3 regions of the Bacillus sp. GW823-FHT06A11 genome follow, and region 1 is predicted to be linked to each of the others. Evidence: riboswitches for the same ligand, from Rfam matches in the RefSeq annotation. Region 1 holds a riboswitch; each other region holds the start of a gene.
What was found. Region 1 has a riboswitch for S-adenosylmethionine ahead of AC1Q8L_RS27855 (peptide ABC transporter substrate-binding protein). Riboswitches for the same ligand answer to the same signal wherever they lie in the genome.

Region 1 (6,580 bases):
CATTTTCATTAGCGGTTGATCGTAAATTTATCGTTGAAAAACTGTATAAAAATAATGCGCAAGAAGCATATGCATTCGTTCCAGAAGGAGCAAAAACACAAAGTGGTCGTGATTTCCGTAAAGAAAAAGGTGATTACGTTAAATTTGATCCAGCAGAAGCGAAAAAATTATTAGAAGAAGGTATGAAAGAACAAGGGTGGTCTACATTACCTGAAGTAACATTAAAATTCACTACAGATACACAACATAAAAAAGTAGCAGAAGCAATGCAAGAAATGTTTAAGAAAAATCTTGGCGTAGATATTAAATTAGAAAATAAAGAGTGGAAGAGTTACATCGACACATACAAGCAAAGTGATTTCCAATTAGCTTATATGGGATGGGGCGGCTCTTTATTAGATCCAATTACTAAACTAGATTTATATGCAGGTGATGGTCCGAATAACTATGCAAAATGGCATAATAAAGAATTTGACGCTTTAGTAAAAGAAGCAAAAGTTGAACAAAACGAAGATAAGCGTTTTGACTTATTGCATAAAGCGGAAGATATTATGTTTACAGATTCACCATTAATCCCAATTATTTTCCCAAGTGCTTCATATTTACAAAAACCATCAGTATCTGGTGTCCAATTCATTATCGGTTCTAGTCCAGAACTAAGATACGCAAAAATTAAAAAATAAAGAAGTAGGCAATCGCCTACTTCTTTATTTTATTTCTCTTTTGTATTCTTTTTTCGTTCCATCAGAGAAGACAACTTCTAAATCAAATTTTTGATAGTCTTTATCAAGTTTGAACACGTTCACTACTTGATCGATTACTTCTTGGTCAGCAGTATCTTTATCAAATTTTAACTCTTGTAGAAGTGGGCTTAATTTTGTAATAGCCTCGTCTCCTGTTAATTTTACATCTGCTTTATGATCTTCAATTTTTGCTTCCATTTTCTTATCAGCTGCTACATTTTTATAGTCTGCTTCGTAGTCTTTCTTTGTATCTTGGTAGTCTGCCTTTAAATCGAATTCATTGAAGTTTAGTTTTAAATCTGCAGGAGCCTCATTTTTTGCTTCTTCAGTCGTCTTTTTATTAGAAGTTGTGTCTTCTTTTGCAGGAGCTTTACATCCTGTTAATGCAGGTACTAGCATAAGAGCTAATAAAACTGATAGTAGAATTCTCATTATAAATTCCTCCTTATGTAAATTCGTTCTATACAAGTTTTTCCCAAAAACATGTAATTATGTATGTGTTGAAAATAAATTATTATCCTGTAGTCACAAGGGCTCATCCGCAATTTAAATAAAAAATGATTTGTATGTATATGGTAAATTGAAGTTGTGAGGAGGTACTGAAATGCTTTCTAAAACGTATCAAACGATCGGTCAATTATTTCAAGCAACATATGCAGCAAATGGCTATTATACAATAATATTCGGAGGAGTTAGTTTAGAGAGAAATATTATTTCATTATTAGTTATTGTATTGGTTACACAATTAGTAGCAGTGACGACTTTAGCTATAAAAGGAATGGTAAAGGGAAGAGGAAGCTCTGTAGTTAAAGTTGTATAAAAGTAAAAAGGTATCCTTCGTAGGATACCTTTTTACTTTTGTTATTTTGCAACTTCTGTCCACCTGTAGTTAAATTCACCGCCGAAGTCAGTCGTTACAAGTCCTTTAATGAAAGAGCGTTGTAAGTAAGAACGACCTTGTTGGTATAAAGGAGCGACAGCGCCGTCTTGTAATAGAATTTTTTCAGCTTGCTTCATTGCTTCAAAGCGTGCTTTTTCATCGCCAGCTAAATCTGTTTTCACTTTATGAATGAGCTCATCGTACTCTTTGTTAGAGTACTTATCGAAGTTATAAGCACTATCTGTTGTAAATAAATCTAAGAATGTAATTGGATCAGCGAAGTCAGGGCCCCAGCCGTCAATACCAATTTCATAGTCACCACTTAATAGTAGTTTCAACTGTTGTTTACGTGGTTGCGGTTTTAAATTCACTGTTAATCCATCTAAGTTCTTTTCTAACTCACCTTTTAAATATTCACCAGTCTTTTTAGCTAAAGCATTGTCACTTGTTAATAGTTCGATTGTTACTTTGTCAGTACCAAGTTCTTGTTTTGCTTTTTTCCAGTTTTCTTTCGCTGTTTTCACATCATCCTTGACTAGATTTCCATTTTCTTTACGGAAGTCATTGCCTTCTGGACTCTTTGCAAATTTCGCAGGAACCATTCCTTCAGCTGGAATAGCACCGTTATTTAAAATTGTTTCTACGTAAGCCTTTTTATTCATTGCGCCGTTAATAGCAAGGCGTGCATGTTGATTTTTTAATGTTTCATTTTTCTGATTTAGTCGTAAGAATTGAATGCCGACTTCAGCGCGTTCCTTGAAGTTTGGATCGCTCTTATATTTATCAACAAACTCTGCAGTTAAAGCAACGCGATCAATTTGTCCTGAATCATATAAGTTCACTTCTGTAGACTTATCTTTAACGACATTGAAGTTGATTTCTTCTAATTTTACCGTTTTAGCATCCCAATAGTTAGGATTTTTCTTCAATTGGAAACTTTGTTCGTGTTTCCAGTTATCTAATGTGAAAGCACCGTTGTAAATTAAATGATTTGTTTCTAAACCGTATTTATCGCCCTGAGACTTTAAGTACTCTTCATTAATTGGCAAGAATGTTGAGAATGTCGTTAAGCTTAAGAAGTAAGGAACAGGACGGTCTAGTTGTACTTCTAACGTTTTGTCATCAACAGCTTTGACCCCTAGTTGATCAATTGGTAATTGTTTTTGGTTTATTTGTTTCGCATTCTGTACATCGAAGAATAAGAATGCGTATTCAGCTGCTGTATCAGGATTTACGGCACGTTGCCAAGCAAAGACGAAGTCCTTTGCTGTAACAGGAGTACCGTTTGACCATTTTGAATCACGCAGATGGAATGTATATTTTGTTTTATCGGGACTAATGTCAACCGACTCAGCAACACCAGGAATCGGTTTATTATCTTCTCCCATTGCATATAAACCTTCAAAAACATTGCGCATTACATTCATGGATTCCCCATCCGTTGCTTTTGCAACATCCATTGTTGGAATTTCTGAAGCGAATGATAAGTTAATTGCTTGTTTATCAGGTACTTTATCGTTTGCTTTCGCTCCGCCTGCATTATCTTTATTTCCCCCGCAAGCAGTTAGTAATAGACTTGCCCCTAAAACAGATGCAACAACAGGTACAACTTTTTTCTTCATTGTTCGTTCCTCCCTAAATGTGTTGTTCGTAACGTCATAATGTCCATGTCTTGAAGTAGCTATAGAAGGAGATAGAACCTATTATAAATATTTGTTTATAGGTAATCAGGTGTTCTATATGTATATACATGTCGAGCTATAATCTATCGTTATATGTTTCAACTTAGTAGACATTATATTTTGATGGTGAAATATTTTGTTTCTTTGATTATTTAGAATATTAACACTGGAAAGAACTATATGTCAATAATAAAAATAGAATGTTAATTTCTTGGAATAATATATTAAAAAAGTAGATTCTCTTGTGTGAGAGAACCTGCTTTTAATATATTTTGCTAAAAAAACAATTGGTGTGGGCTAATAATAAGTGGGGATGAAGAACCCCCACTTATTACGGTTTTACTTTATTTTTCAATTTTTGCCCACTTGAAGTTTAATTGACCCGCAAAGTCTACTTGCACAATTCCTTTCACATAAGAACGTTCTAAATAAGATTCGCCTTTTTGGTAAAGAGGAGCGATAACAGAGTCTTTAAATAATATTTTCTCGGATTCTAGTAATGCTTCCCAGCGAGCTTTTTCATCACCAGCTAAAGTTGTTTTCACTTTTGCTATTGTTTCATCGAATTCCTTATTAGAGTAATGATCTAAGTTATAAGGGTTATTCGTTGTAAATAGCTCAAGGAATGTAATTGGATCCGCAAAGTCAGGGCTCCAGCCGTCAATTCCGATTTCGTAGTCACCTTTTAATAAAAGCGAAACTTGTTGCTTACGCGGTTGCGGTTTTATATTTACTGTTAATCCATCTAGATTCTTTTCTAGTTGCCCTTTTAAGAATTCACCAGTTTTCTTATCAAGGTCAGCATCACTCGTTAATAATTCTAATGTTATCTTTTCAGAACCAAGCTCTTGTTTAGCTTTTTTCCATAATTCTTGTGCAGATTTTGTATCAACTTTTGTTAAATCGCCGTTTACAGTACGGAAGTCTTTTCCTTCAGGTCCTTTTGCAAAGTTTTTTGGAACGAGACCAAATGTTGGTGTAGAGCCATCATTTAATAACGTATTTACAAAGGATTTTCTATCAATTGTTTGATCGATTGCTTGGCGTGCAGAAACGTTTTGAAGTACTTTGTTGTGTTGATTCATGCGTAAAAATTGTACGCCTACATTTGGACGTTCTTTAAAGTTAGCATCTTTTTTATATTTATCAACGAAGTCAGATGTTAGTTTTATACGATCTAATTGTTTTGACTCGAATAAATTTACTTCTGTTGATTTTTCTTTTACGACGTTAAAATTGATTTCTTCTAGTTTGACAGTATCTTTATCCCAATAAGTAGGGTTCTTCTTAAATTTAAAGCTTTGTTCGTGCTTCCAATCGCTTAGTGTAAAAGCTCCATTGTACAAGATTGTATTATCTTCTAAAGCGTACTTATCACCTTGTGCTTTAAAGAATTCCTCGTTAATTGGTAGAAATGTTGGGAACGCTGTTAAGCTAATAAAATACGGAACAGGACGCTCCAATTCTACCTCAAACGTATGGTCATCAACTGCTTTTACACCAAGTTGGTCGGCTGGAAGTTCTTTGTTGTTAATTTTTGTTGCATTTTTAATATCAAAGAATAGAAATGCATATTCAGAGGCTGTTGCTGGATCTACGGCACGTTGCCAAGCGAACACAAAATCTTTCGCTGTAACAGGAGTGCCGTTTGACCATTTTGAATCTCGCAAATGGAATGTGTATTTCGTTTTATCGCCACTTACTTCATGAGATTTTGCAACACCAGGAACAGGTTTGTTACCTTCACCAAGATTATACAAACCTTCAAATACGTTTCTCATTACTTGACCAGAATCAGTATCTGTAGCACGAGCCGTATCCATTGTTCGTATTTCAGTAGGTGAAGATAAGTTTAAAACCTGTTTACTAGGTGCCTCGTCTTTTGCATTTGCTCCGCTTGCTTCGTTTTTATAACTACCGCAACCAGTTAATAAAATACTTACTCCTACAACTGATGCAATACCGGGTACAAACTTCTTTTTCATTTGATTTTCCTCCTAAATAATTAAGTTTGGATGATGATGAGGGAAATGAAAAATAAAAAATCCCTCTTTTCATATTGAGAAAGAGGGATTTTTACGTACAAGTTATGCACCCGTATATAAACGAAGTCCCTCATTCTATCTTTCAAGCATAAAGCTTGCAGGAAGTGGCACAGTATTCAAAATGAACCTGCTGCCGAGGTTTCAAAGGGCCAGTCCCTCCACCTCTCTTGATACAATGAGTAAACGAATAAATTTTATTAATTTTTGTGTTTCTTTGATAATTCAAAATCTTACACCTTGAATAATGAAGTGTCAACCAAATGGAATATAGTTTAAATTTTCAGTTTTCTTAAACAGAAAAACCACTGCATATGGCAGTGGTTTTTCTACTAGAAGTTAAAGTTATCTGGATCTGGACCAACGCGACGATCTTCATTTAAAGCTTGAATTGCTTTCATATCATCAGCACTTAATTCAAAGTCGAAGATGTTTGCATTTTCAATAATGCGATGTTCTTTAATTGATTTAGGGATTGTTACAACTTCGTTTTGTAAATCCCAGCGTAAAATAATTTGCGCAGTTGATTTATTATATTTTGTCGCAATTTCTTGTAACGTTGGATTATCTAGTAGTTGTCCTTGCATTAATGGTGACCAAGCTTCAAGCTGGATAGTATGTTCTTTACAGAATGCATGTAGCTCTTCTTGTGCTAAACGTGGGTGGTATTCCACTTGGTTGACCATTGGCTTAATTTCAGCAATTTCAAATACGTCTTGTAAGTGGTGAATGTGGAAATTACTCACGCCGATAGCGCGAACACGGCCATCTTTATAAAGTTTTTCTAATGCTTTCCATGATTCAGTATATTTCCCTTTTACAGGCCAATGTACTAAATATAAATCTAAATATTCTAGACCTAATTTCTCTAATGTAGTTTCAAATGCTTGAAGTGTTGTTTCATATCCTTGATCGCTATTCCATACTTTTGAGGTAATAAATAATTCTTCACGTGAAACACCGGATTCACGAATCGCTTGTCCAACGCCTTCTTCATTTTGATAGATTGCTGCAGTATCGATGCTGCGGTAGCCATTTTTAATTGCTGCTTTTACAGAATCAATTACTTCTGAACCATCTTCTACTTTAAAAACACCTAAACCAAACCAAGGCATTTTTACACCGTTATGTAATGTTGTATAGTCTTTTAAACTTGTTAAAATCATATTATTTCCCCCTAGCTTTTTTGTTTGTTGCTTCTACTGCTTTTTGAATTGCCTCTGAAAAATTATA
Region 2 (6,580 bases), on a different contig from region 1:
AAAGTGTAACTGCATAAAATAATGTTTCATATGTAATCGTTGCATATCCAACATGTAAAAACGCAGTATATGATTCAGTTAATTCAGATCCATGAGTTGGTGTAATAAATAAAATCATGACAGAGTTTAATAAACTAAATGTAAATATGACACTAAAAACAATTAAAATTTTATGAAATGGAATTTTAGCAACACTGAGTCCGATACACCCAACGATAAATAATATTAGCAACACCCGAAAATCAAAAAACAAAAAAGTAAGCGTCATACAAAAAATAAATAAAAACAATTTCACTACCCCATCCATACGATGAAAATATGTACTATGCACCTTCCTCCCTCCTATTACTCTCTAAATAAAGTTCAATAAATTTTTCTGGACATGCAATCCCACTAAATTTAACAAGCTTGGTTAAAGAACTCTCTCTTAAGTTAGCTATTTGTAACGTTTCTTGATCACCAAATACATTAGACACTGTATTATCCGTAATAATTTTCCCTTCATGTAGAACTACTGCACGGTCTGCATATTCTAGTGCGAGATTCATATCGTGAGTGATAAAAATAAATGAAATACCCTTCTTAGCTAGTTTTTTAATAAACGACATAAATTGTTTATAATGATAATAATCTTGTCCCGCTGTCGGTTCATCTAATATGATAAGCTTAGGATTTTTTGTTAATACAGATGCGATTGTTAATCTCTTTTTTTGCCCATAGCTTAGTGCTTGAATTGGCCAATTACGAAATGGATATAAACCACAAATTTTTAAAGTTCCTTCTACTCTATTCTTAATTTCTTCCTTAGAAAAATTATGTAATGTTAATGTAAATGAAACTTCTTCAAAAACAGTAGGCTGTGTAATCATATGATTTGGATTTTGCATCACGTAAGATATGATTTCCCCACGTTTACGAATAGACCAAGAACTAATATCTTCACCTTTTAACAAGATTTTCCCATTTTTCATTTTGTTTATGCCTATAAGACTATGAGCTAATGTTGATTTCCCTGCTCCATTATGCCCTAACAGTGCCACAATTTCTCCTTCATATATTGAAAGGTTTACATTTTCTAATACTTTTTGTTTATTAGAGTATGAAAATGATAAATTCTCCACTTTAAGTAATTCCTTGTTTTTAGTATTCCCTTTTAATATGACTTGTTTCTCCATCCACTCTTTTATAACGTTGCTTACCTTTTCTTTTTGAAGGTTTTCCATTGGATATATTACGTCATTATTACTATCAAAATGTAATCTCTTTAATGCTTCGATGTAAATAGGCTCTCTTAAGCCGATACGTGGTAATATATTTGACGCTAAGATTTCTTTTGGTGTTCCTATCGCAATGACTTTACCTTCATCAATTAATATAACTTTGTCTAAATCCAGGTTTAAAATTTCTTCTATTCTATGTTCAATAATAACAATCGTTTTATTATATTGTTCATGTATATCTTTCATAAGTTTTATCGTATGTAAGGCACTTAGTGGATCTAAATTAGCTAACGGTTCATCGAACAATAATATATCCGCATTTGTTGTTAATAAACCCGCTAGAGAAACTGTTTGCTTTTGACCTCCTGATAATTCATGTGGACTTTGTTTATGAAACGTATGCATCTTCACCTTTCTTAATGAGTCCGAAACAATCTTTTTCATGTCATCTTGCTTTACACATTCATTTTCTAAATAAAAAGCTACATCTTCTTCTACTGTCAGACCAATAAATTGAGCATCTTGATCTTGCAAAATTGTTCCTACCTGCTTACTTTGTTCAAAAATACTTCCTTCCCTCGGGTCTTTACCGGCAATTAAAACGTTACCTGTACTAGTCCCTTCGTAAGAAAATGGGATTAGCCCATTTATACAATGAGCTAATGTCGACTTTCCTGAACCACTTCGTCCAGCAATTAGTACTTTTTCCCCAGGGTATATATGAAAGGTAATATCACTTAAAGTAGGCTGCGCAGCATGCCCATATTGAACGGTGAATTGTTCAAACGAAATAATTGGTTTCATGTTAACATCCCTACTTTTCAATTTTTAAATGTGTATGTTTCTTATTAGATTTTGCCAAGCCAATTGTAAGTGGCAATCCAACTACTAAGAAAACGATAACATCGGAAATTGTTGCTCCTAATACTTGGATAACAATTTTGTCAAATGGTTCTCCCATCACAATAATATCGAATGCCCCAGCAAATATAATAGCAATGACAATACCAACTAATCCAGTAATTGCTAAATAAGAAATATGCCCCTTGTTAAACGACCCGTTTTTCACACTAAAACCAACTCTTTTTTGAATAAGACCCATCGAAAAACCAATAATCCCTGAACTAATAACCCAGCCCCACCAAATCCCCCATCCAGCAATCGTATCTGTTACGGTATGACCGATAAGTCCGATTAACAGTCCTACCACTGGACCAAATAATGCTCCAAAAACAGTTAATATAGCTAATGCTGGTTTAATAAATGTATTCGGTGCAATAGAAAATCCCCAAAGTCCTAATATCCCGTATAATGCTGCTCCAATACCGATTGCTACTACTAACTTTGTTGATAATTTGTTCATGACAATTCCCCTCTCATATTAGTCAACTTTTATTACTCTATATTTAATTTAAAAATGAATTATGCATCGACACTCCCTTTCTATACAACAAAAAATGACCTCTTACATAAGAGGTCATTTTCTTTCACGTTCAAGAATCCTCTTATCTTTCAAAAAACACATCGTGTCCTCTGCGGAATTAGCACCTTCCTATAAAATTGCATAGGGGTTGCTGAGGTTTCTTAGGGCCGTTCCCTCCACCTCTCTGGATAAGTATTAATTTGTAATTCGTATTATGGCACTAAAGAATGTAAATTTCAACACTTTTCTTACTATTTTTATTTTTTATTAAATAGCGCATTTAAATCATTGTATTCTTATCGGAATTATGAAATAATAAATTCAAAATCGTTTCGGGAGGAATGCATTATGAAAGTTATTGGTTTGATTGGAGGATTAAGTTGGGAATCTACATCATTATACTATAAACATATTAATACACTTACACTCTCTCAATACGATCAAAATGCGAAGCTAATTTTATATAGTATGGACTTTGGTGAAGTAACTACTTTATTACAAAACCATCAATATGAAGAAGTGAAAAATGAACTAGTTACAGTTGCAAAGAAAGTTGAAAAATCTGGGGCTGAATGTTTATTAATGTGTTCAAATACTGTACATCTATTTGCCGAGGAGGTAGAACAAGCAATATCTATCCCGCTTCTTCACATTGGTGATGTAAGTGCTAAAGAAATGGTAGAACAAAATATAAAACGTATCGGACTATTAGGAACAAAACAAACGATGGAGCAAGATTTCTATAAATCACGATTAGCGAAATATAACATTGAGACAATTATCCCCAATGACGAGGAAAGAACTTTTATCCACCATGTCATATTAGATGAATTAAGTAGAGGGATCATTTCAGAAACATCTAAAGAAGAGTTATTACAAATTACAAAATCATTAATTCAAAATGGTGCTGAAGGTATATTATTAGGCTGCACTGAAATACCTTTACTCATCTCCCAAAATGATCTCACTGTTCCCGTTTTTGATACTACTTTTTTACATGCAAATACTGCTGTGCAATTTGCTGGATAAGAATATACAAGCATAAAGGTGAGAACCTCTATGCTTGTATACAGTTACGACTATTTATCCCGCTATTTATGGGCAGTAAAACCTCTACCGATTAAAGTTTTACTTTATTTAAAAGAGATTCAATAACTGCAATTGCTTCTTTTGAACCACCACATTCTAAAAAGCTATCATTAAGTTTTCTTATACCATGTTTATACTTTTCATTTGAAAGAACATCTGTTACGGCCTCTTTTAAAGTGTGCACATTAACATGTTCTTTCAATAGTCTATGTGCCGCTTCAAGCTCAGTTAGTCTTTGCGCTATCATAGGCTGGTCTTTATCATGCGGTATTATTACAAATGGGACATTATAATGAATGGCATCGTGTACGCTATTCATACCGCCATGTGTAATAAAAACATCTGCTTCATTTAATATTTCTGATTGAGGTACGTATGGAGCAATTATAAAATTATCTGGTGCTTTCTTAATTTTAGAAATATCATTTCTATCACCAATTGCCATTACAACTATCCCATCAAAATCTGAAAAAGTATCAATACAAGTATTAAAGAATGGTTCGAGTCCTTCAAGCAGTGTTCCCATTGAAATATAAATAACTTTCTTTTCTTTAAGTGATTCCAGTGGAAACTTTATATTTGTTTTACGCTTTGAAATACTCGGTCCAATAAAAATGTTATTTTCCCCGAACGATTCGCTATTAGGTTGGAAATAACAACTTGTGTATACGAGACAAACATCACCCTTATTATTCATAAATTGAAGATTATTCTTTGGTTTTACTCCAAATTTATGTTCCATCTGATTTAGTAATTTTTCAGAGATTTCCTCTGGTTGGAATGGCATATCTGCATTTGGATGAAAAGGTAATGTCTTCAAAAATTCTGGCGGAATTAAAAATATAGGTGAGGACACTACACCTGGAACTTGTAAATACTCCTTTACTAACTCTCCTGCGCCAAATATATCATAAATTACGAAATCAAAATTTATACTTTCACATAATTGTTTCGTAATTTCTAATATATATAAAGAAGTTTGAACATGCACATGAAAGAAAGCATTTAACCCAGATGAGGTTTCAGCATCAATAGAAATCTCTTTTAATAGATCCGGATGAGTATGTACAGTAGCTCCTAAATCTTCAATTCTATCCTTAAAGTTTGCCGTTGTAATATAATGTACATTATCCCCTCGTTCAGTAAAGGCTTTTACTAAATTTAATGTAGGGTTTACATGCCCCTCTGCTGGAAAATTAACTACTAAAATATTTAGCACTTATTTCTCACTCCTTACATTTCATTTTTTTAATTAAGCATACTGTTATTTGTACAAGTAATCTTCCCCTAATAGTCCTAATATGCTTGTTACATTATGTTGATAAATAATTTTCAGTCATCAACATAAAAAAAGCATCTACCTATGTAGATGCCTAACCGTGATAAGGAGTGTTCTGTGAGGTTAGAACAAGCTTTTCTGCTTGTCCTATGCTATCAATATATGATTTATTTTATAAAATGTGAATCGTTAATAGAATTATTTTATCCATTTTATATGATCAAATGGATAAAATACCATTTCTACCTTACCTATTATATTTGACTCATCAATAAGTCCAAGTGTATTCCTACTATCTTTACTATGATTACGATTATCACCTAACACAAATAATTTATGCGTAGGAACTTTTATTTCTCTAAAATTTGAAAAACGATTGGATACTTGTAACATATCTAAATGTATATACGACTCATCACGCTTTTTACCGTTAATATATACCTCATCCTCTTTTAATTGTATATTATCCCCCGATAATCCAATAATTCGTTTCACATAGTAAGTAGGCTCGTCTTCTTTTTTTATGATGACAACATCCCCATGCTGAAAAGACGATAAACAGACGTTTACCTTATTAACAAGTATATAATCTTTTTCATTTAAAGTAGGTTGCATCGAAATTCCTTCTACCATACAAAATAAAAATGACTTATTAATAAAAATAACCCCTATTATAATTAAGATGTAGCTACATATGTTCCTCCAATATTTTAGAATAAACAGCTTCATATATACCTCATTTCTAATCTATTCCCAGATAAAAACGCCTCTAGTTCATATGAATGCTAGAGACGTTTCGTCCATTTTAATTCTCTTTAGAGTTATCTGTTTTTTGCACTTCACCAGTTAATCGCTTATTTTTCAAATCAAAATAAGCATCTAAAACTTCTTTTCCAATATCGGAGTTAATGCCCGATTTATCATTTTCAACCCACGGTACTACAACAGAAAATGCTACTTCTGGATCATCATATGGCGCATATCCAGCTAATGTTAAGTTATAACATTCTCTACGGTCGCCTTTCTCATTTCGCCCAATTTCATTTTCTCCACCATATACAGTTTGTGCGGTCCCTGTTTTACCAGCTGGTTTATATGGTGCTTTTTGGAACGCTCTTACTCCCGTTCCATCTCCGTCTTGAAATACTTTTCTAAATCCTTCTTTTACTTGATTAATATATTCTTGTTTCATATCGATTCTATTTAAAACAACGGGTTCTATTGATTGTACTACTTTACCAACCTCATCTTTTTGAACGGTTTGTTCTCTAATCTCTTGAACAATTTGTGGTTTCATTCGATACCCTCCATTTGCGATAGTCGAAATATATTGTGCAAGCTGAAGTGGTGTATACGTATCATATTGTCCAATAGAATAATCTAATAAGAAACCAGGCTGATTATCTTTTCTTCCAATTTGGCCTGCAGTTTCATTTGGTAAATCAATACCAGTTTGTACGCCTAGTCCAAATTGCCTGAAATAATACCTCATTTTATCAAAATATTCTTGTTTAATATCTAGCGAACTATTTTTTACATAATCCACTCCAGCAATTTTTAATGCTATAT
Region 3 (6,580 bases), on a different contig from region 1:
CTTGTGAATAATTTAATGATTTATTTGCGAACGGATAGACCTTTTGAACATGGTAGTATGGTAGAAATGTTATTAATTTTATTTGCCCCAGTTTTCGTGAATAGAAAATACTTTTATTTAGTGTCCTTTAGTGTAATTGGAAAGTACGTATTTTTCACATTGCTATTACAAGATTTAAAAGTGGTAATTCCACTTGTTTTATGTATATTCTATTTCATTATTTCACATTCTTTATTAAAACGATTTCAATCTTATGTAAGAACAGTGGTTGAAATGATGAACAATATGAAAGAGACGGAAAATTTAGCTGTGATTGGGACTATGTCTACAACAATTGCCCATGAAATTCGAAATCCGCTAACAGCGTTAAAAGGGTTTACGCAAATGCAAAAAGAAAGAAATCCAACTGATACGATGAGCTACGACATTATGCTACAAGAAATTGAAAGGGTTAATGGATTTGTTAGTGAATTGATGTTGTTAGGAAAACCAAAGCCAACAAATTATGAAAGGTGTAATATACGAGACATCCTTCTATATGTTGTGCATCTAATGGAAAGTTATGCAACGCAATATAGAGTTAAATGTCATTTACAAGTAGATGGGAATTTACCGGCTATAAACGGTGATGACAAGCAATTAAAACAAGTGTTATTAAATATCATTAAAAATGGAATAGAATCAATGCCAGAGGGTGGAGAAATTCATATTCGTGCATATCAAAAAACGCAAGGACATTTGTGTATTTCTGTTGAAGACCAAGGATTTGGTATAGAGAATGAGAAGTTAGAAAAAATCGGCAAGGCGTTTTACACAACAAAGGAGACTGGCACAGGACTTGGGTTAATGATTACATATAAAATTATTAAGGAACATCAAGGGAGTATCACGATCCAAAGTAGTCTAGGAGTAGGAACGAAAGTAGAAATTTTTCTGCCGACCGTTTAATGTATTGGGAGAAAAGATTTTTCAGAAAAGTGTTCTTGTTGTGTAAATATAAACATTTTATAAAATGTTTCAAGAAGGGTTTTTTTTATAAAATACTTCGTTTATAATGGAGGAAAATATCGACATGAGATTGATTGCTCATGTAACGGTTCAGTAGTGTTATGAAAAGATAAGAAGGGGTGCACGCGCATCCTTTTTTCTATGCAGATATTATGAAAGAGGTGGTATGATGGAATTAACATTAAATTCGACTGTATGTTTACACACGATTCAATTTCGAAAAGAGCAAAAGAATTATATTGTAAAAGATACAATTACAGGAGAAAAATATGAAATGCCGCCACTTTGGATTGATGCATTGGCAATGATGCGTGACGGTTTTTTATTGGGAGAAATTGAGGAGAAATTAAAAGAAGAGTATCCATCCGAAGAAGTGAATATGTTAGCATTCACGAGGCAACTGTTAGAACTAGAACTTGTTGAAATGGTAGATGGAGAAGAGATAGCTTGCACAAAGAAGAAAGAGATAGATTGTTTAGCTTGGGTGCGTCCTCGTGTGGAACAATTCTTTCTTAATTTAAATAGAAAATATAGAAGCAAAGACCAATAGTGGCCTTTGCTTTTTTTATAGGCTGTGTTTAAAAAATAACAGCAAATGCTCTTGCGAAAGCACCGTCACTATTTTTAATTTTTAAAGGTGCTGCTGAGAAAAAGAAACGTTTTGTTTCGATAGCATCTAGATTTGTTAAGTTTTCAATTAAGTAAATATTATTCCCTAGTAATATGTGATGAATCGGTGATGTTTCTGTTGTGACTTCATCAGGAGAAATGAAATCTAAACCGATAGATTTTACTTTTAATCGCACTAGTTCTTTAGCTAATTCTTCAGAAAGATAAAATGCTTCCTTCTCATAAGCCTCTGTATTCCATTTTGTGGATAGATTAGAATGAAAAATAACAATATCACCTTCTTTTATGTCAGTATTATGCAATACTGCCTTAGGTAATTTTCGCTCTTGAATATGTGTTACATCTATAAGAACAGCTTCACCTACAAATTGATCCAGCGGTAATTGATCGATGGTCGTTGCGCCTGAAATAAAATGCGCAGGAGCATCACAATGCGTGCCAACATGAACGACAGAATGAAAATCTGTAACTTGATAGCCTGATTCTTCAACACTTGTAACAGCTTCTAGTTGTATTTTAGGTGTTCCAGGAAATTGAGACATATTATTTTCAAATGTTTGCGATAGATCAATTACTTTCATTTTACATACCTCCAATATATGTTTTTCAAATAATAAAAAGCTCATCCTTCAGTATCAAGAAAGATGAGCTTTACATGCTAGTTGAGTTTTATCTTCCAAAATGCAATGCATTTTGCAGGAATTAGCACCTATTCAGTTTGTATAAACTGAGGTTGCTGGGCTTCAAAGGGCCGGTCCCTCTGCCTCTCTTGATAAAGAAGTATTCAGTTTTTAAAATCGGAATTTTCCGATAGTTAAATTGTAATTCATTTCCTTTTTTCGTGCAATACAAAATAGGTATTCACCCAAATAAAGCTGCTCGCATATTGTAGCTTATGTAAATAGAATGCTGCGAAGGAGTGAGTGCAGTGACAGGAAATGTATTAAATTATTATGCTGGTGGTAATACAGCTAGGGGATTTCACAATTTATACGAAGAGAATTTAAAAGGATTAGACAGATTATTTATCTTAAAGGGTGGCCCAGGAACGGGAAAATCTTCTTTAATAAAGGCAATAGGTCGTGAATGGATTGAAAAAGGATATGATATTGAATTTTTACATTGTTCTTCTGATAATAAATCGGTTGATGGTGTAATTATCCCAAAATTAAAAGTAGGAATTGTTGATGGGACATCGCCGCATGTTATTGAGCCAAAAATGCCAGGAGTTGTTGAAGAGTATATAAATTTAGGAATTGCTTGGGACTCAGATAAACTAAGAAAGCAGAAGTTAGAAATTGAAAGATTTGTTTCAGAAGCAAGCAAAGCTTTTCAGTCTGCTTACGTACGTTTTAAAGAGGCATTGGTTATACATGATGAGTGGGAGAAGATATATATTGATAATATAGATTTTAATAAAGCAAATGAACTAACCAATCAGCTAATCCAGAAATTATTTGCAGATAAAAGCGGGAGACAATCGCTTGTAAAACATCGTTTTTTAGGAGCTGCTACACCGAAAGGAGCAGTTGATTTTGTTCCTAATTTAACAGAAGGGTTACCACATCGTTATTTTATAAAAGGGCGCCCAGGCTCTGGAAAATCAACGATGCTCAAAAAGTTAGCTAAGGCAGCTGAAGAAAAAGGGTTTGAAGTTGAAGTATATCATTGCGGATTTGACCCGAATAGTCTTGATATGGTTATCGTAAGAGAATTAGGATTTGCAATTTTTGATAGCACCGCACCACATGAATATTTTCCAAGTCGCGAGGGTGATGAAATTATTGATATGTATGCCCTTATTGTTACGCCAGGGACGGATGAGAAATATGCGAAGGAAATTCGTGATGTCTCCATTCAATATAAAGCAAAAATGAATGAGGCGATGTCTTTCTTAGCGAAAGCAAAATCGGTTCGTGATAAATTAGAACGAATTTATATTGCTGCTATGGATTTTTCAATAGTAGATGCATATAAAGAGGAGATTCAAAAAGAGTTTGAACGAATTGCTACTACTGTAATCGAAAAGCAACAATAGACGTTTCATTAGGCTGTCAGTAATTTCTGACAGTTTTTTTGGTATGTAGTAAAATTAGTATTGTATTTGTCGAATTTCCAAGGAAATAATCAAAAAATGGAGGTGTTATGCAATGAGAGAGAAAATCGAGTTGGAGTTAGAAAGAATTGAAAAAGAGAATGATGTGAAAATTTTATTTGCGGTAGAATCAGGGAGTCGTGCTTGGGGTTTTCCATCGAAAGATAGCGATTATGATGTTAGGTTTGTTTATATACATCCGGTAGAATGGTATTTATCAATTCATGACAAACGAGATGTAATTGAATATCCAATTAGTGATGATTTAGATATAAGTGGTTGGGATATTAAAAAGGCGTTGCAACTATTCGCGAAGTCGAATCCTGCTTTACTTGAGTGGATTCGATCACCAATTTTTTATTCGAAAAACTCTAATTTTCCAGAACTACTTCAACAGATGAGTGAGAAGAATTTTGATCCAAAAGCAACGATATATCATTATTTACATATGGCGTCGAAAAATTATCGTGAATTTTTGCAAGGTGAGAATGTAAAGCTGAAAAAGTACTTTTATGTATTACGTCCCATTTTAGCTTGTAAGTGGCTAGAAGAGAAAACGACTTTACCTCCTGTAGAATTTGACCGATTGATTACAGAATTATCATTAGAACGTAGCGTATTAGATGAAATTGAAAAGTTGTTAATAAAGAAAAAAGCAGGTACTGAATTAGATGTTGGATTGAAAATTAAGGTGCTAAATCAATTTTTAGAAGAACAAATTCATTACTATCAGGAATATGTAAAAGGAATTGAAAAGGGATCAGGAATCGATATTGAGAGTTTAAATACATTGTTTCGAGATATGTTGTTTGAAGCATATGAAAAAGAGCACAAGTAAGTTTGTGCCCTTTTTATTTTGTAGGAATGAAGAAAACAGATATAGCTGCGATAAGACCTGCAAAGGAGAATAAGTAAAAATTCCATGCTAAGTCATATTGCATTGTCATAATAATACCGACGAGAATTGGGCCAGCAATTGCACCAACTCGGCCAAGCCCCAGTCCCCAGCCTAAGGAGGTAGCTCGGATATGTGATGGGAAGTATTGTGTTACATATGCATTTAATATTTGAGTAATACCGACTGATCCAATACCAGCAAGGCCAATTAAAAGATAAATGATTGTAACAGATGGTTTGATTGTTAATAGTCCGATACATATGGCTGCCATAAGATAAGAGATGCTAATAACAATTTTTGCTCCTATACGATCAGCAATTGCTCCAGCGAATAATGCGCCGATAGCTGCGGTAATATTTAGCATAAGTAGAAATGACAGACTAGACCCAAGAGGATATCCTGCCTGGCGCATCATCTGTGGTAACCAAGTGTTTAAACCGTATATTAAAAACATTCCCATTATATAAGTGATCCAAAAAAGTAGCGTTGCTTTTATGTATTCTTTTGAGAATAAAGTAAAAAATCCATTTTTCTTTCGTATAGTAGATGGGTCTTGATGAGTTTTATCTTTTACATGAAATTCAATTTGAAAACGATTAAGAATTTGGTTCACTTCTTCTTGGCGATTACGTGATAATAAAAATTGAATGGACTCAGGTAAATAGCGAATAATGAAAGGAATGAAGAGTAGTGGAATCATTCCGATACCAAACATAATTCTCCATCCGAAATCTTCTAACATAAGCATGGACAAAATAGCACCTAACACGATACCTAAAGGATAGCCAGTAAACATAAGAGCATAAATAAAAGATTGCCTTTTTGGGGGTGAATATTCAACAGTGAGTGCTGAAGCTGTAGGGATAACACCGCCTAATCCGATTCCGCCTATAAATCGAGGTAATCCAAATAACTCAGGAGAAGGAGCGATAGCCGCTAAACCCATTGTGATAGAAAAAAGTGCTAAACAGCATATAAGCGTCCATTTACGCCCAATTAGATCTGTAATCGTTCCAACTAGAATAGCCCCAATAAACATTCCAAATAAAGCATAGCTTGCAATTGTACCAGCGTGCGCTGGTGATAGCGCCCAGCTTTTGTCTTCTAGGAGCTTTGGTAGAACGGCACCGTAAATACCTAAATCATATCCATCAGCTAAAATGGCTAGCCAACAAATAAAAACAACAAGTTTTGTAATAGAGCTTGGAAAGATAGTTTCTGTAGATTCTAGATGAGGTGGAGCTGAAGGTTGCATAATATTCACCCCTTTTAATTTGTAGATGAATATATTATTTTATTTAATGTTAATATTTTCCTCCTTGTGTCGAATTTTATCTGAAAAGGGTTTATAGCAAATAAAGAAGTTCAACAGTAATTCTGTTGAACTTCTTTATTTGTTTACTCATTATCAACTCGTTTTAACGGTTGATCTGCTGGGCCTTCAAGAACGTCTCCCTCAATTGAAAAACGAGAACCATGGCAAGGGCAATCCCAAGTACAATCACCATTATTCCATTCAACTTCACAGCCTAGATGTGTACAAGTTGTATCGACGATATGTAATTTTCCTTCTTTGTCCTTATAAGCACCTGCTCGTTTACCGTTAACATGTACGACAGATCCTTCACCAACTTCGAGATCTTCTGGCTTACGTAATGCGGTTTCAATCTTTCCTGCAATTAAATGTTTCGCAACATCAATGTTTTGGGAGAGGAACGTTTTTATATCTGGATTTGCATGGAAGCGTGATGGTGCATACAGTTCTTTATAGGGACTGTGAACTTTTAGGATGGAGTCCTTCAGTAGGTGAGCGGCAGCAGTTCCAGTTGTCATTCCCCATTTGCGATATCCAGTTGCAACAAATATATTTGGATTTCTTTCGTTAATATGTCCGATATAAGGAAGCTTATCTAGAGTAATTAAATCTTGTGCTGACCATCTATAAGGAA

Region 2: it holds a riboswitch for S-adenosylmethionine, as region 1 does, so the genes downstream of both, AC1Q8L_RS15170 (ECF-type riboflavin transporter substrate-binding protein) here and AC1Q8L_RS27855 (peptide ABC transporter substrate-binding protein) in region 1, are expected to answer to the same signal.
Region 3: it holds a riboswitch for S-adenosylmethionine, as region 1 does, so the genes downstream of both, AC1Q8L_RS25230 (cyclase family protein) here and AC1Q8L_RS27855 (peptide ABC transporter substrate-binding protein) in region 1, are expected to answer to the same signal.

What each region holds. Positions count from the first base shown of each region.
Region 1 covers NZ_JBXAHS010000010.1:31,324-37,903, forward strand. The annotation lists gene AC1Q8L_RS27835 (peptide ABC transporter substrate-binding protein) at 1-683, shown strand, start outside; gene AC1Q8L_RS27840 (YusW family protein) at 708-1,175, opposite strand; gene AC1Q8L_RS27845 (hypothetical protein) at 1,348-1,563, shown strand; gene AC1Q8L_RS27850 (peptide ABC transporter substrate-binding protein) at 1,605-3,245, opposite strand; gene AC1Q8L_RS27855 (peptide ABC transporter substrate-binding protein) at 3,650-5,290, opposite strand; SAM riboswitch class I at 5,423-5,527, opposite strand; gene AC1Q8L_RS27860 (aldo/keto reductase) at 5,680-6,513, opposite strand; gene proC (pyrroline-5-carboxylate reductase) at 6,515-6,580, opposite strand, start outside.
Region 2 covers NZ_JBXAHS010000003.1:201,764-208,343, reverse strand. The annotation lists gene AC1Q8L_RS15180 (energy-coupling factor transporter transmembrane component T family protein) at 1-331, opposite strand, end outside; gene AC1Q8L_RS15175 (ABC transporter ATP-binding protein) at 324-2,024, opposite strand; gene AC1Q8L_RS15170 (ECF-type riboflavin transporter substrate-binding protein) at 2,035-2,583, opposite strand; SAM riboswitch class I at 2,723-2,838, opposite strand; gene AC1Q8L_RS15165 (aspartate/glutamate racemase family protein) at 2,992-3,672, shown strand; gene AC1Q8L_RS15160 (macrolide family glycosyltransferase) at 3,764-4,951, opposite strand; gene lepB (signal peptidase I) at 5,210-5,740, opposite strand; gene AC1Q8L_RS15150 (peptidoglycan D,D-transpeptidase FtsI family protein) at 5,817-6,580, opposite strand, start outside.
Region 3 covers NZ_JBXAHS010000007.1:78,049-84,628, forward strand. The annotation lists gene AC1Q8L_RS25220 (ATP-binding protein) at 1-948, shown strand, start outside; gene AC1Q8L_RS25225 (hypothetical protein) at 1,178-1,558, shown strand; gene AC1Q8L_RS25230 (cyclase family protein) at 1,587-2,219, opposite strand; SAM riboswitch class I at 2,305-2,417, opposite strand; gene AC1Q8L_RS25235 (PRK06851 family protein) at 2,567-3,676, shown strand; gene AC1Q8L_RS25240 (nucleotidyltransferase domain-containing protein) at 3,789-4,571, shown strand; gene AC1Q8L_RS25245 (MFS transporter) at 4,585-5,886, opposite strand; gene AC1Q8L_RS25250 (FAD-dependent oxidoreductase) at 6,030-6,580, opposite strand, start outside.